2 regions of the Lysinibacillus sp. FSL M8-0216 genome follow, and region 1 is predicted to be linked to the other one. Evidence: riboswitches for the same ligand, from Rfam matches in the RefSeq annotation. Region 1 holds a riboswitch; the other holds the start of a gene.
The links. Region 1 has a riboswitch for S-adenosylmethionine ahead of metK (methionine adenosyltransferase). Riboswitches for the same ligand answer to the same signal wherever they lie in the genome.
Positions count from the first base shown of each region.

Region 1 (7,615 bases):
TAGCACCAAGTAAAACGACAATAATTAGTCCTGTAATCCAAGTTTCAATACCGAAAGCGTTTTCAACAGCTCCTGCAATGGCATTCGATTGCACACCTGGCATAAGTATTAACATAGCAATCAAAGCAGCTACAGCGAAAATCACTGCAAACCATTTTTGACCCATTCCTTTTTCTATGTAATAGGCCGGTCCACCACGATATTCAGTATCTTTCTCTTCTTTATAGATTTGCGCTAATGTTGATTCTACATATGCGGTTGCCGCACCAATAAAAGCAATTGCCCACATCCAAAAGACAGCACCAGGTCCACCCATCCCAATAGCTGTTGCAGTACCGGCAATATTCCCTGTACCTACACGACCCGATAGTGCGATAGACATTGCTTGGAAGGAGGAAATCCCCTTTTCTGATTTCTCCCCCTTAAACATTAACACAAACATATCTTTAATAAGTCTTACTTGCAGGAATCTTGTAATGACTGAGAAAAAAAGCCCAATCAACAAGATACCATAAATAAACCAAGGTCCCCATAATATGTCATTCAATTTGCCAACAACTACATCCATCTTACCCCTCCAATTTGAATTACCTTACTTTAAGTCACTATATTATTACACTTTTCAGAAAATTACAATATTATATTTAAGTAACAATATTTAAGTAAGGATCCTATTATTTGGAAGGTGTCGAAACTATTTTATTATATATCCAATCCGTCTAAGAGCATTATTGATAAAATCTCGAATATACATAAAAATCTCTTCACGCTCTACTTCATGAAATAAATTATGATAACAATTTGCCCATTCTTTAAATTGAAACTCGGTTAGCTCTTGCTGATGAAGCCAATTGCGCATTTGTCGAGTTTCCGTAATTTTATCTTTTTCAGCTGTCATAATTAACATAGGCATATTAGGAAATTCATGCTTAGGTAGCATAACTAAATTTTTCATCATCTGTTGAAGCTCACGATACCATTTCACTGAAACAACAGACATAAATGGAATATCATCCTTCATTTCCTCTCTACCCTCAACACTGCGCGTTAATGTTTCAAATGTCAGGTCATGCGTCAATTTAACATTTGCTGTTAATGCACTCAAACTCGTTAAAGCATTTGATAATTTACCTGGTAAAAGCTTCAAATGCAGCCAGGGTGATGTCAAAATAATACCTGCACACTCATACTTTTTCTTTTGCATGGTATGAAGAACTAAAGTAGCGCCTAATCCATGCCCTATTACAAAGGTTGGCAAATTATATGAAAAGGCATTCTCAATGAGATTTCTTGTATATTTATTGTACAATTTGAAGTCCTCATCATGGACACGCGCAAATCTTGCATTGATGCCATGATTCGGTAGATCCCCCATGACTATGTGGAAGCCTTCCATTCTTAATTTTTCTATAAGCCATGCATACCAACGGTGGTTTTCATAAGCACCATGAAGAATAGCAATCACAGCCTTTGCTTGTCCATCAGCTTCCCATTTCCACATTCACATAGTCCTCCTAAAAAATAATTACAATTTGATTATATCGAAATAACAGCACATTTTAATTTTATATTTCCTTAAAGTTGCGTATTTGATACGATAATACTATATCTACAGAAAGAAAAGAGGCGATTCTCATGATTTATCCATTTAAAGATAAAACACCAAAGATCGATCCATCTGTTTTTATTGCCGATTATGCAACTGTTACCGGAGACGTAACAATTGGAGCTGAAACAACTATTTGGTTTAATACCGTAATTCGTGGCGATGTTTCACCAACAATTATTGGTGAACGGGTAAGTATCCAAGATCTTTGCTGCTTACATCAAAGTCCTAGGTTTCCACTCATCATTGAAGATGAGGTCACAGTAGGACACCAAGTGACTTTACATAGCTGTACCATTCGAAAAAATGCCTTAATCGGTATGGGCTCCATTATTTTAGACGGAGCAGAGATTGGAGAGGGTGCATTTATTGGAGCCGGAAGTCTTGTGCCTCCTGGTAAAGTCATACCTCCAAATAGCTTAGCATTAGGTCGTCCAGCGAAAGTTGTCCGAGAATTAAACGCTGAGGATAAAGAGGATATGGAGCGTATCGTACGTGAATACGTAGAAAAAGGTCAGTATTATAAATCTCTACAAAAATAAAAGCTTATAAAGAATACATTCATTATAAAAAATCCCTCGCTTTCCATGACCATTGTTCAAGGAATAAAGGCGGGGCATTTTTGCAAAAAAACAAAAGGGGCAGAAAAGCCCCTTTTGTTCATCATACATTAGAATAATTTTCTAACGACTTCAGCACTTTAGCACAATAGTTTACAGACGTGCTTTTACACGTAATGCGTCAGCTTTATCAGTTTGTTCCCATGGTACATTTAAATCTGTACGACCGAAGTGACCATAGGCTGCAGTTTGTTTATAAATTGGACGACGAAGATCAAGCATTTTAATAATTCCTGCTGGGCGTAAATCAAATAGCTCACGAACCCATTCTACGATTTCGCTTTCCTTCACTTTTCCTGTACCAAATGTATCAACAGCAATGGAAACAGGCTGTGCCACGCCAATTGCATACGCCAACTGGACTTCAGCGCGTTCTGCTAAACCAGCTGCTACAATATTTTTAGCTACATAACGTGCCGCATAGGCAGCTGAACGGTCAACTTTTGTTGCATCCTTACCTGAGAATGCACCGCCACCGTGTCGTGCATAGCCACCGTATGTATCAACAATTATCTTACGGCCCGTTAAACCAGCATCTCCTTTTGGCCCACCAATGACGAAACGGCCAGTCGGATTGATAAAGTATTTTGTTTTTGTATCTAATAATTCGCTTGGCACAACAGGAGCAATCACAAGTTGTTTTAGATCAGCCTGAATTTGTTCAAGTGTTGCTTCTTCATCATGCTGTGTTGAAATAACAATTGTATCGACACGTACAGGTACGTTATTGTCATCGTATTCAATTGTTACTTGTGTTTTACCATCGGGGCGTAAATAAGCTAGCTCACCAGATTTACGAACTTCAGTTAAACGACGTGCTAACTTATGAGCTAAGCTAATTGGTAACGGCATTAGCTCAGGTGTTTCATTACATGCATAGCCAAACATTAAGCCTTGGTCCCCTGCACCAATTGCTTCAATATCTGCATCTGTCATAGAACCCTCACGAGCCTCTAAAGCTTGGTCAACACCTTGAGCAATATCTGGAGATTGCTCACCAATTGCTACAAGTACCGCTAAATTTTCAGCATCAAAGCCATATTTCCCACGTGTATATCCGATTTCTGCCACAGTATCACGTACAATACCTTTGATATCTACATAAGTAGAAGTAGTAATTTCTCCCGCTACTAATACTAATCCTGTTGTTACAGTTGTCTCACACGCTACACGTGCATTTGGATCTTCTGCTAAAATAGCATCTAATATGGCATCCGAAATCTGGTCACAAATTTTATCTGGATGCCCTTCTGTTACACTTTCTGATGTAAACAGTCGACGTTTTGTCATTTAGTTTTCCTCCTATTACTCTTACAAAAAGTATTTGAATACGGTACTCATTACCCATGTCAAGTCCGCTCCTAAGGATTGAACTCTCAAGCCGCTGTTGTTGTCATTTCACTTTACGTGAAAAAATAACTGCTACTTTTAACACGAGGATTTCGAAAGATCCGTCATTATAATAAGGAAAGAACTACATATACTTACCTTTACATTGATTTTTAACAATAAAAAAATCCTTTACTCACGTTACTATACATGAGGAAAGGAATAATGACTTCGTTACCTTTCACTCTTATCGTTCAAGGGATTTTCCCTTGCATCAGGTTGGCACCAACGCATGTCGTGAAATAATTCATGCAGGTTGCCGGGTTTCACAGGGCCTGACCCTCCACCAGCTCGGGATAAGAGTATCCGTTCAATTTTCATGTTACTGAAAAGGTAGAACGTTGTCAAATATTTTCTTATGTATTACTGTATAGTAAGGAAGGAACAAATAATCACCATAAAAATTTTCATTCTTGGGTGATGATGTAAACAGAAGAAAATTAATCCCTACAACATACCTAGCATCTTGTGGTAACATATGTGTGGCTCAAATTTTAGACAATTTACTGTAGCATTGAATGTTTTCTACTCGAAAAACATTATTTTTTGTCAGTTTATTGAAAAGTAATAAAAACTCTAAAATAATTTCTTAATTAGTATAGATTATTTAACCAATTGTGTTATACTATTTTTGAAATTAAGAAAAAATCCCTCTAAATCAAGGGAATACTATAAAAAAGGATGGTATTTAATCGATGAATTCAGTAGAAATTGCAAACGAACTGAAGGAATTATTAAGCGGCGGTAACATTAACGTTCAACTTTCAGTACCACAATTAGCAGAAAAAGCTACTTCTCGTGGTGAGGCAATGTTAACAGTAGATGGCGCAGTTCGTGCAGAAACTGGCAAATACACTGGTCGTTCACCTAAAGATAAATATACAGTAGAAGAAGAAAGCACAAAAGATCAAATTGACTGGGGTAAAGTCAATCAACCAATTTCCTCTGAAGTGTTCGATAACCTGTATGTAAAAGTAATAAAATATTTAAAAGAACAAGATGAATTATTTGTATTCAAAGGCTTTGCTGGTGCTGACAAAGATTCACAATTAAGCATCCAAGTTATTAATGAATACGCTTGGCACAACCTTTTCGCTCATCAATTATTTATCCGTCCAACTAAAGACGAATTAGCTTCGCATGTTGCAGACTTCACTGTCATCTCAGCTCCTAACTTTAAAGCAGATCCTGCGGTTGACGGTACTGCTTCTGAAACATTCATCATTGTATCACTTGAAAAGAAAATTATCTTAATTGGTGGTACTGAATATGCTGGTGAAATGAAAAAATCTATTTTCGGTATTATGAACTACTTATTACCACAACAAGGTATCCTTTCTATGCACTGTTCAGCAAACGTTGGTGAAGCTGGCGATGTAGCATTATTCTTCGGTCTATCTGGTACTGGTAAAACAACATTATCCGCTGATCCAGACCGTAAGCTTATCGGTGACGATGAACACGGCTGGTCTGATAATGGTGTATTCAATATTGAGGGTGGTTGCTATGCAAAAACGATCAACCTTTCTGCTGAGAAAGAACCAGAAATCTACAATGCAATCCGCTTCGGCTCTGTTTTAGAAAACGTAGCTGTTGATCCAGAAACTCGTATTTGTGATTATGATGATGGATCATTAACAGAAAATACACGTGTAGCTTATCCGATTCAATACATCGAAAACATTGTTGATCCTTCTGTAGCAGGTCATCCAAAAACAATCATCTTCCTAACAGCTGATGCGTTTGGCGTTTTACCTCCTATCAGTAAATTAACAAAAGAGCAAGCTATGTATCACTTCTTAAGTGGTTTCACTTCAAAACTTGCTGGAACTGAACGTGGTGTAACAGAGCCAGAACCAGTATTCTCTACTTGCTTCGGTTCTCCATTCCTTCCACTTCCTGCAACAGTTTATGCAGAAATGTTAGGTCAAAAAATTGACGAACATGGCGCACAGGTATTCCTAGTGAACACTGGTTGGACTGGTGGAGAATATGGTACTGGTAGCCGTATGAAGCTTTCTTATACACGTACAATGGTGCGCGCAGCTATCGATGGTAAATTAACAAATGTTGAAACGACACAAGATGCTGTATTTGGTTTACACATCCCAACAGCAGTTGAAGGTGTACCTTCACAAGTGTTAAATCCTCGTGAAGCATGGGCAGATAAAGCTGCATACGATGCAAAAGCTGCTGAACTTGCAGGTTTATTCAACGAAAACTTCCAGAAATTTGCAAACGTTTCTGAAGCCATCACTACACTTGGTGGCCCATTAAAATAACAACTAGAACAAGAAAAGGGAACGAGATAATTCGTTCTCTTTTTCTTTCCCATAAAACATAGATGAAGCTAATATAGGGAGATACATATGAAAAGAAAATACAAATTACTAGTAGCAATCATTACTATATTATTGGCATTATTTATTGGTGCTGGTTTTTTTGCAGGCAACTACTTTTATAATCTGGCATTAAATCCGGATACTGATAAAACAGCTGTTCTAGATGCCCCCCATAATTTAATTGATAGCAATTCAAATGAGGCTCAAGAGAAAGAGGACCGTGAGCAATGGTTTAACAAGCATTATGAGGAGAAGGCTATTCAATCCTATGATTCTCTTAATCTGCATGCTTACGCTATCCAAAACAGCCAGCCCACGGACAAATGGGCAATTATTTTCCATGGCTATTCAAGTGATGGTACACAAATGACTAAGTATGCTAAACAATTTTATGATATGGGCTATCATGTGCTAATTCCCGATGCAAGAGGACATGGTCAAAGTGAAGGTGATTATATCGGCATGGGGTGGCATGATCGTTTTGATGTTGTTTCATGGATTGACGACATTGTAAACGGGAATAAAGATGCTGAAATTGTGCTATTTGGAGTTTCAATGGGAGGCGCCACTGTGATGATGGCTTCAGGCGAGGATTTGCCGTCAAATGTAAAGGCAATCATTGAGGATTGCGGTTATTCTTCCGTATGGGATGAATTTTCCTATCAATTACAAGCAATCTTTCACTTGCCTTCATTCCCAATTATGCAATTCTCTTCAGTCGTAACTAAATTAAAAGCAGGCTATACTCTGGGAGAAGCTAGTGCTGTTGATCAAGTGGCAAAATCGAAAACCCCTATGCTGTTTATTCATGGAGACAACGATACTTTTGTCCCTTCGACCATGTTGAATGACGTATATGAGGCAGCAAATGTACCGAAGCAAAAATTACTTGTCGAAGGTGCTGGTCATGGCGAGGCGGAAAGCGTAGCTGGCGAGCTCTATTGGGAAACGATTCAGTATTTCTTAGAAACTTATATGAAATAATAAAGTGCCCCTTCTTTTAGAATACCTATTCATCTCCAGATGATAGCTATTTAAGAAGGGGCCTTAATAATTTCATTTTCTAGTGTTGCTTCATCCATTCACAAAGAGCACGTACGGTTTCACGATTTTTAGCTGGCGGGTATTGGTGTGCATAATGAAGGTCATACCATGTTTCGTATGTTTTATTAGCATCGTCTAAGAAAAATGCCAGTTGTCTAGCATGCTCTATATCCACATTCTCATCCTGATAGCCATGAATAATTAACACTGGAGCTGTTATATGCTCTACTTCAAACAAAGGTGTACGAGCATCATAGGCTTCCGGTACACGGTTTGGTGTTCCTCCGATAACGCGTTTCATCATCCGTCGCATATCTGTACGTTCCCAGTAAGTGGCCGTTGCATCAGAAACTCCAGCCCATGTCACAACGGAAGTAATATCCCTTCGTAAAATTGCTGTCCATAGAGCCATGATGCCTCCACGCGAAAAGCCAAAAACATGAATATTATCATTGCAAAATTGCTTCAGTACATCAACAGCAAAAACAGCATCATAACGATCCGCCCCTGCAAACTCATCTTTGCCCTCGCCACCTCTATTTCCACGATAATACGGTGCAAAGACGATAAAGCCTTGAGCGGCAAATTGGGCAATACGTGAGGGTCTTACCATA
Region 1 covers NZ_CP152007.1:3,760,970-3,768,584, forward strand. Annotated here, with positions in the region: gene MKX57_RS18535 (alanine/glycine:cation symporter family protein) at 1-568, opposite strand, end outside; gene MKX57_RS18540 (alpha/beta hydrolase) at 695-1,501, opposite strand; gene MKX57_RS18545 (gamma carbonic anhydrase family protein) at 1,636-2,148, shown strand; gene metK (methionine adenosyltransferase) at 2,320-3,516, opposite strand; SAM riboswitch class I at 3,800-3,918, opposite strand; gene pckA (phosphoenolpyruvate carboxykinase (ATP)) at 4,311-5,897, shown strand; gene MKX57_RS18560 (alpha/beta hydrolase) at 5,985-6,941, shown strand; gene MKX57_RS18565 (prolyl oligopeptidase family serine peptidase) at 7,021-7,615, opposite strand, start outside.

Region 2 (7,615 bases), 1.4 Mb from region 1:
GTAACGTAAACCCTTTTCACATGCCTCATGGACCTGCGAAGCTGAAATACTATCTATGCCGATAACTTCTACATCCGCCCAATCAGGTTGCTCTCCAAATGCTAGGGCGCTTAAAATCATTAACTTTTTAAAGGCATCCTGACCAGAAACATCATTATACGGATCTGCCTCAGCGTAGCCTAAACTTTGCGCTTCTTTTAAAGCTGTATCAAATGACCAGCCCTCTGCTCGCATTTTAGTTAAAATATAATTACAAGTACCATTTAAAACACCTTGTATACGACTAACATCATTAACAAGTAATATATTTTTCATCGTTTTAATAACAGGTACTCCTCCAGCAGTAGTCGCCTCAAAGCCTACAAAGACACCATTTGCTTTTGCAAGTTCTTGTAACTCTAACCCACGCTTTGCAAACATGACTTTGTTGGCAGTAATAACATGACATTTATTCTCTACCGCTCTCTTTAAATAGCTATATGCAGGCTCTTCATTCACAATGGCTTCAAATATTACTTGCATGTCTGGTTCAGCCAATACATCATCCATGCTTGTAGTCATCAAATGTGCTGTGCCTGGTACACGTTCGCGGCTAGCATCTGTTACTAAAATTTTCGCTACTTCCAACTCAATGCCTAATTTATTTTTAAGATCTTCCCGCTTTTCATTTAATATATGATAGATCCCTTGACCTACCGTTCCAAATCCTAAAATCGCTGCCTTTATAGTTGCCATTCTTATTATTCCCTCCAACTTACATTCCGCAGTTTCATCAAGCCAAACTCTCCGTGGGGTTGTGCCAAATCATTTGACACCAACCGCAGGCCTTAGCCAACCCTTAATTTTGGATAAATTTTGATATTCAGTACATGTTAGATCATATACAAATTCAAATAATTCGAAATTTAACTTAAAGAAAATTGTAACGCATATATATACTTTACACAAGAAAAATCTTTCTAGGAAGGACATTTGTTTTCCCTAGACGTGCAAAAGAAATCGGTTTCATTCCTTTTACTATACGTTTTTTTAGTTTATCCATAAAATTCGAACAAATATTGACTCTTTACTCTCAAATAATGATGTCTTTCTTCTATTATATATGTATGTTCAGACACCCATAAACCAGCTAAATAATTAAACTACTATAAAAAAGGCTCATTCCCTGTAGCAGCAGAGAATGAGCCTAAATATATGAGGGATTATTTAGCTCGCTTTTGAAAGCAATTGAAAACGATATTGTGTTAAAGCTTGTTGAACAATACTAATTTCTTCTTCTGTAAAATTTGGTATTGCATACGTACGTTCTACTAATTGAAATGTACCGTATTTCAAATAAAATTCTGTTGCTGGAAGCTGGATGTGGCTCACACCATACTTCTCATATGTCTCATAAATTTCCTTAATCGTATAGCCAATATCATCTGCGCAAACCTGTTCCTGATATGCTGAATGACCAAAAATTTGCTGCCATTTATGTTCCACTAATGTAAGGATGTGTTGAATGGATTGATTGTTAACAAATACATGCCCTTCATTTAGTTCATAAATTAGATAAGATGCAATGTTTTGCGCACTATAGAGATTACCCATTTTAAACACTCCTTTATCATCAGTTTTTTTGAAGAGTAGCCACTGGCTATGTAACTACTCTCCTATCTATTCAAAAGTGGGGGGAGCACTTATGAAAACATTTACCTTTTCAACGAGGTTTTTCCGAACACTTAACTTAATTCCAAGTATATAACAAGGTTTTAACAAAGTCAATAATACATATAAAATTACTTGGTATTATTTTTTAAAAGGTTCTGATAATTACCGGATGAGGTAATTGGTTAATGTAGCAACGTTTGACGTATACCAAATGAGGCTATTCGAATGAGAAAATACGTAAACGCTACAACACTCGCCTGTCATTCTATATTACGCTTCTACTGTTTGTTCAGTTGTTGCTGTTGCCTGAGTAATAGCCTGCTCTAAATCTGCAATGATGTCCTCCACTGCCTCTAAACCGATTGATAAGCGAATGAGCGATTCGGTTACGCCAGCTTGAATTAGTTCATCTGCTGATAATTGTTGGTGTGTAGTAGATGCTGGATGGATAATTAGCGACTTAGCATCCCCTACATTTGCCACATGTGAAAACAGCTTTACATGATCAATAAGCTTTCGTCCTGCTTCACGTCCACCTTTAATGCCAAATGTAAGCACTGAGCCGAAGCCATTTTTTAAATACTTTTTCGCCAACTCATGTGTTGGAAAATCTTCCAGGCCATTATAATTTACATACTCCACAGATGGGTGGTTACGTAAATATTCAGCCACAGCTAAAGCATTTTCATTGTGTTTAGGGATACGCAAATGAAGCGTCTCTAAACCTTGTAATAGATTGAAAGCTGCATCTGCACTTAACGTTGGTCCAAAATCACGTAACAGCTGTACACGCAGCTTTGTAGCAAATGCTGCAGAAGCTGTATCTATTCCATAGCGTAAACCATGGTAAGAAGCATCCGGCTCTGTAAAGCCTGGGAATCGCCCACTAGTCCAATCAAACTTACCAGCGTCTACAACAACACCGCCTAGAGTTGTCCCATGGCCACCTATCCATTTAGTTGCTGAGTGAACTACCACATCTGCACCGTAGTCAATTGGTGTAGAACCATAAGGAGAAGCAAATGTACTATCGATAATTAATGGTAAGCTGTTGTCATGTGCAATCTTAGCTACAGCTTCAATATCTAAAACCTTTAAGCTTGGATTACCGTAAACTTCTGCGAAGACAGCTTTTGTTTTATCAGTAATGGCAGCCTTAAAATTCTCTGGGTTTGTTTCATCTACAAAAATCGTTTTAATACCATAGTTTGGTAATGTATTAGCGAATAAATTATACGTACCACCATATAAAGAACTGGCTGCTACAATTTCATCTCCTGCTCCAGCTAGATTTAAAATAGAAAATGCAATAGCTGCTGCACCAGATGAAAGTGCTACTGCTGCCGTCCCACCTTCTAATAAAGCCACACGCTTTTCAAAAACATCCACTGTCGGATTCGTAATTCGCGTGTAAATGTTTCCCGCTTCCTCTAAGGCAAAAAGACGTTGCGCATGAGCAGTGTCTTTAAAAACGAAAGCAGTTGAACGGTAAACAGGAACTGTTCTAGAACCCGTCACTGGGTCTGGTTCTTGACCGCCATGTAACAGCAGTGTTTCTGGTTTAAAATTTGTCATTGTGTACCTCCATTTGGTTATTTTTTTACGATGGTACCGGAGATGAGGAGGATTTTTCTGTAGAAAACAAAAACCCTCTTCAGCTAAGAAGAGGGTTGCGGTTGCAAGTTTTCCTCCCCTTATCTGCCAGATCCAAGTAAGAATCTGTAGGAATTAGCACCTTAGTAAGTTCATCACCTACTGGTTGCCGGGCATCATAGGGCCTATCCCTCCGCCGCTCTTGATAAGAGTATGAGATTCAATTTCCATCGTTGTTACAAAGTATAAGCATAGAGTTTTTTTCTGTCAACATCTAAATTTTATTTTTTCCGAAACTTCTGTCTGCTCTTTTACGTAGTAAGAACGCATACACTATTTTAAAAAAAATTTGAAAGGAGTATTTTTATGGTAAAAGCCGTGATCTGTTTTCTAGTTGTTGGCTATTTGATTGGCTGTATTCACGGCTCTAAAGTGGCACAATTTTTATCCGGGGTTGATTTAAAAAAAGCTGGCCATGGCAATGCTGGTGCCTCTAATGCTACGCTTTCACTCGGCTGGAAATATGGCGTTTTAGTAGCTCTTATCGATATTGGCAAAGGCGTCGTAGCCATCGTCGGTGCACATTTTTATTTAACAGATGCAACACATTTAACAGCAGAACAAACATGGCTCCTCACCTATTTGATAGCTGCAGGGGTTATTTTGGGGCATAATTTCCCTTTTTATATGGGCTTCAATGGTGGAAAAGGGACTGCCTCTATCATTGGAATTTTACTTGCGGTTGATTGGAAGATTGGTTTATTTGCACTTATTCTATTTATTATTTTATCTTTTGCAACGAACTATTTAATTGTTGGGGTATTAGAGTTTTACCTCATTTTTTGTACCGCTACTTATTTATGGATTCCTGGGCTTGGCCCGACCATTATTGCCATTCTACTTTTTGCTATTGCTATTATTTTGCACATTGAAAATATTCAACGTTTAATCAATGGAACCGAACCTAAAGTTACTTCTGCCTTCAAGAAAAAGAAATAATATTTTTTAGGAGATATTTGTATTTTTTATGACCATAAATTATCTCTTTAATTACTATTAAAGCTGTAAAACAGACATATTTCGCTTCTTTTCATTCTATACAACAAATGGACGAATTCTTATCTTAAAAAAACATTATACTGACCGATGTTATGGATAATAACCGTCATTTTTACGTAGACGTAGAAGGGATGAGAAAATATGTCTTCACCTAAACAAACAACAACGAAGCGTAATTTAAAGCCTTTATGGATTGGGTTGGCTTTTGCTTTATTAATTATCATTATTTTTTTACCTAATAACGGTGAGCTACCTGTATCCGGACAGCGCGCTTTAGCCATTTTAGCTTTCGCGGTTATCCTGTGGGTAACAGAGGCCGTTTCATATCCTGTTAGCTCTGCAATGATTATCGCACTCGTCACTGTTTTACTAGGACTTGCACCATCCATGGATGATCCAACAACACAACTAGGTACTGCTAGCGCCTTAAAACTATCATTAAGTGGTTTTAGTAACTCTGCCGTGGCCCTAGTAGCAGCGGCTCTTTTTCTAGCAGCAGCCATGCAAATTACCAATTTGCATAAACGACTTGCTCTTTGGATTCTTTCACTTGTAGGAACAAAAACAAAAGCCATAGTTTTCGGTGCAATATTAGTTTCAATTGCCCTTGCATTTTTTGTTCCTTCAGCTACTGCACGTGCTGGCGCAGTAGTCCCTATTCTTCTTGGAATGGTCGCAGCATTCGGTTTACCACGTGATAGTCGACTTGCTGCTTTACTCGTTATTACTTCTGTACAAGCCGTCTCCATTTGGAATATCGGTATTAAAACTGCGGCAGCGCAAAATATGGTTGCTTTGAATTTCATCCAAGAGCAATTTAATGTGAATATTTCATGGGGTGCTTGGTTACTTTATGCTGCCCCATTCTCGATTATTATGTCAGTAGCCTTATTTTTCATTATGATTACGCTTATTAAGCCTGAGACGAGCAATATTGATGGTGGTAAAGAAGTCATCAAGAAACAATTGGCTGAGCTTGGGCCGTTAAAAGCACCTGAGATTCGGTTGATCGTTACATCATTAGTTTTACTATTTTTCTGGGCAACGGAAGGCAAGCTCCATCCATTTGATACAACAACGGTTACAATTATCGCCATTGCTGTACTACTAATGCCTAAAATCGGCGTTTATTCATGGAAGGAAGTTGAACCTCATATCCCTTGGGGAACAATCATTGTCTTTGCAGTAGGTATTATGCTCGGAACTATTTTGCTGAATACAAAAGGTGCATCATGGTTATCAGATAAAGTTTTTGGTTCACTCGGTCTAGATACTATGCCAATTCTTGCTACGATTGCTATCGTAACATTATTTAATATTCTTATTCATTTAGGTTTTGCTAGTGCAACAAGCTTAGCCTCTGCACTTATACCAGTGTTTATCGTGTTAGCTTCCACATTAACAGCTAATGTTGATCAGGTTGGTTTTGTTATTGTACAACAATTTGTTATTAGCTTTGGTTTCCTATTACCAATTAGTGCACCACAAAATATGCTTGCCTATGGTACAGGAGCGTTTACAACAAAGGATTTCCTGAAATCAGGTATCCCACTAACGATTCTCGGCTTCCTCCTAATTTTGCTGTTCTCTGCAACTTATTGGAAATGGATTGGCCTACTTTAAACTCTAATCGTCTTAGATAAACTTATACAACAAAAGGCCTTGAGGGAGCAGCTGTCCTTCAAGGCCTTTTTATTAGAATTCTATTTTGATAAAGCTGGGTCTTTCATTGTCCCACTTTTTGCGTAATTGACATGCCATGACAGCGCTTTTTCAAGATCATGTGGCGTATGATGTCCACCAGTTGCCTCATTAGCGTCGTTAAAATATTGCCATAGCTGCTCACGATAGTCAGGGTGAGCACAATGATCAATAATTAGACCTACACGTTCTCTCGGAGCAAGCCCGCGTAAATCAGCCACTCCCTGCTCTGTTACGATAACATCAACATCATGCTCTGTATGATCCACATGCGATACCATTGGGACAATGCTCGAAATATTCCCACCCTTAGCATAGGATTTAGTCACAAAAATACCTAAACGCGCATTGCGGGCGAAGTCACCCGATCCCCCGATACCATTCATCATTTTAGTGCCAGAAACATGTGTAGAATTAACATTTCCGTAAATATCAACTTCTAATGCCGTATTTACTGAAATCAAACCGAGTCGACGAATAATTTCTGGTTGGTTAGAAATTTCTTGTGGACGCAGTACTAATTTATCCGCATACTTGTCAAAATTCCCATAAACACGGTTTCCTACTTGTTCAGAGAGGGTAATGGAAGTAGCAGAAGCAAAATTCACTTTTCCTGCATCGATTAATTCAAATACTGCATCTTGAAGTACTTCTGAGAATACTTCTAGGTTCTCAAACTCAGAATCTTTAAAACCAAGTAACACTGCGTTCGCCACTGATCCAACCCCAGATTGAATTGGACGCAAGCTTGTTGTTAAACGTCCAACTTTAATCTCTTCTCGTAGGAAGTTTAACAGATGATTAGCCATAATATCCGTTTCCTCATCAGCAGGAACGATCGTTGATGGCGCATCTAAAATATCAGAAACTACGATACCTTTTACTTTATCTAAATCTAACGGAATACCAATTGTACCGAGACGATCAGACACATTTTGCAAAGGGATTGGGTCCCGTTTCCCCTGTTGTGCAGGAACGAAAATATCATGAACACCTTCTAATGCATCAAGTTGTGCTATGTTTAATTCAATGATGATTTGATCTGCCTCTTGCACAAAAATCGGAGAGTTACCAACTGAAGTTGTAGGAATTAATAAGCCATCTTCTGTAATAGCAGCCGCTTCAATAATTGCAAAATCAATAGGTCCTATAATGCCTTGGCGAACCAACTCCGCATTATGAGATAAATGTGCATCTACAAATGTGATATCACCACTATTAATTTTATTGCGAATACCAGCATCTGCCTGGAAAGGTCCTCGCTTGCGAATAACGCCAGCCTCCGCTAGGTATTGGTCTACCTCAGGGCCTAGAGATGCTCCTGTATATATATCTACCTGGAAGCTCTCTTTTTTAGCTTTCTCTACAAGAGCAAGAGGTACAACTTTTACATCTCCAGCACGAGTGAAACCACTCATCCCTAATACCATGCCATCCTTAATCCAAGATGCTGCTTCTTCTGCTGTTACAACCTTGCCTCGTAATTGCTCATGACGAAGCTTTTTCGCTAACTTTTCTTCCATTCCTTATTCCTCCATCCCACTTTATTTTTGTTCAACTAGTATTTGGTTCCATTATCTCTGTCATCAAAATTACCTCTGCTTCAAAC
Region 2 covers NZ_CP152007.1:371,526-379,140, reverse strand. Annotated here, with positions in the region: gene MKX57_RS01850 (homoserine dehydrogenase) at 1-735, opposite strand, end outside; gene MKX57_RS01845 (hypothetical protein) at 1,207-1,593, opposite strand; gene MKX57_RS01840 (O-acetylhomoserine aminocarboxypropyltransferase/cysteine synthase family protein) at 1,924-3,228, opposite strand; SAM riboswitch class I at 3,345-3,458, opposite strand; gene MKX57_RS01835 (glycerol-3-phosphate acyltransferase) at 3,613-4,245, shown strand; gene MKX57_RS01830 (DASS family sodium-coupled anion symporter) at 4,447-5,928, shown strand; gene MKX57_RS01825 (succinate CoA transferase) at 6,009-7,529, opposite strand.
Region 2: another riboswitch for S-adenosylmethionine. It lies ahead of MKX57_RS01840 (O-acetylhomoserine aminocarboxypropyltransferase/cysteine synthase family protein); the one in region 1 lies ahead of metK (methionine adenosyltransferase).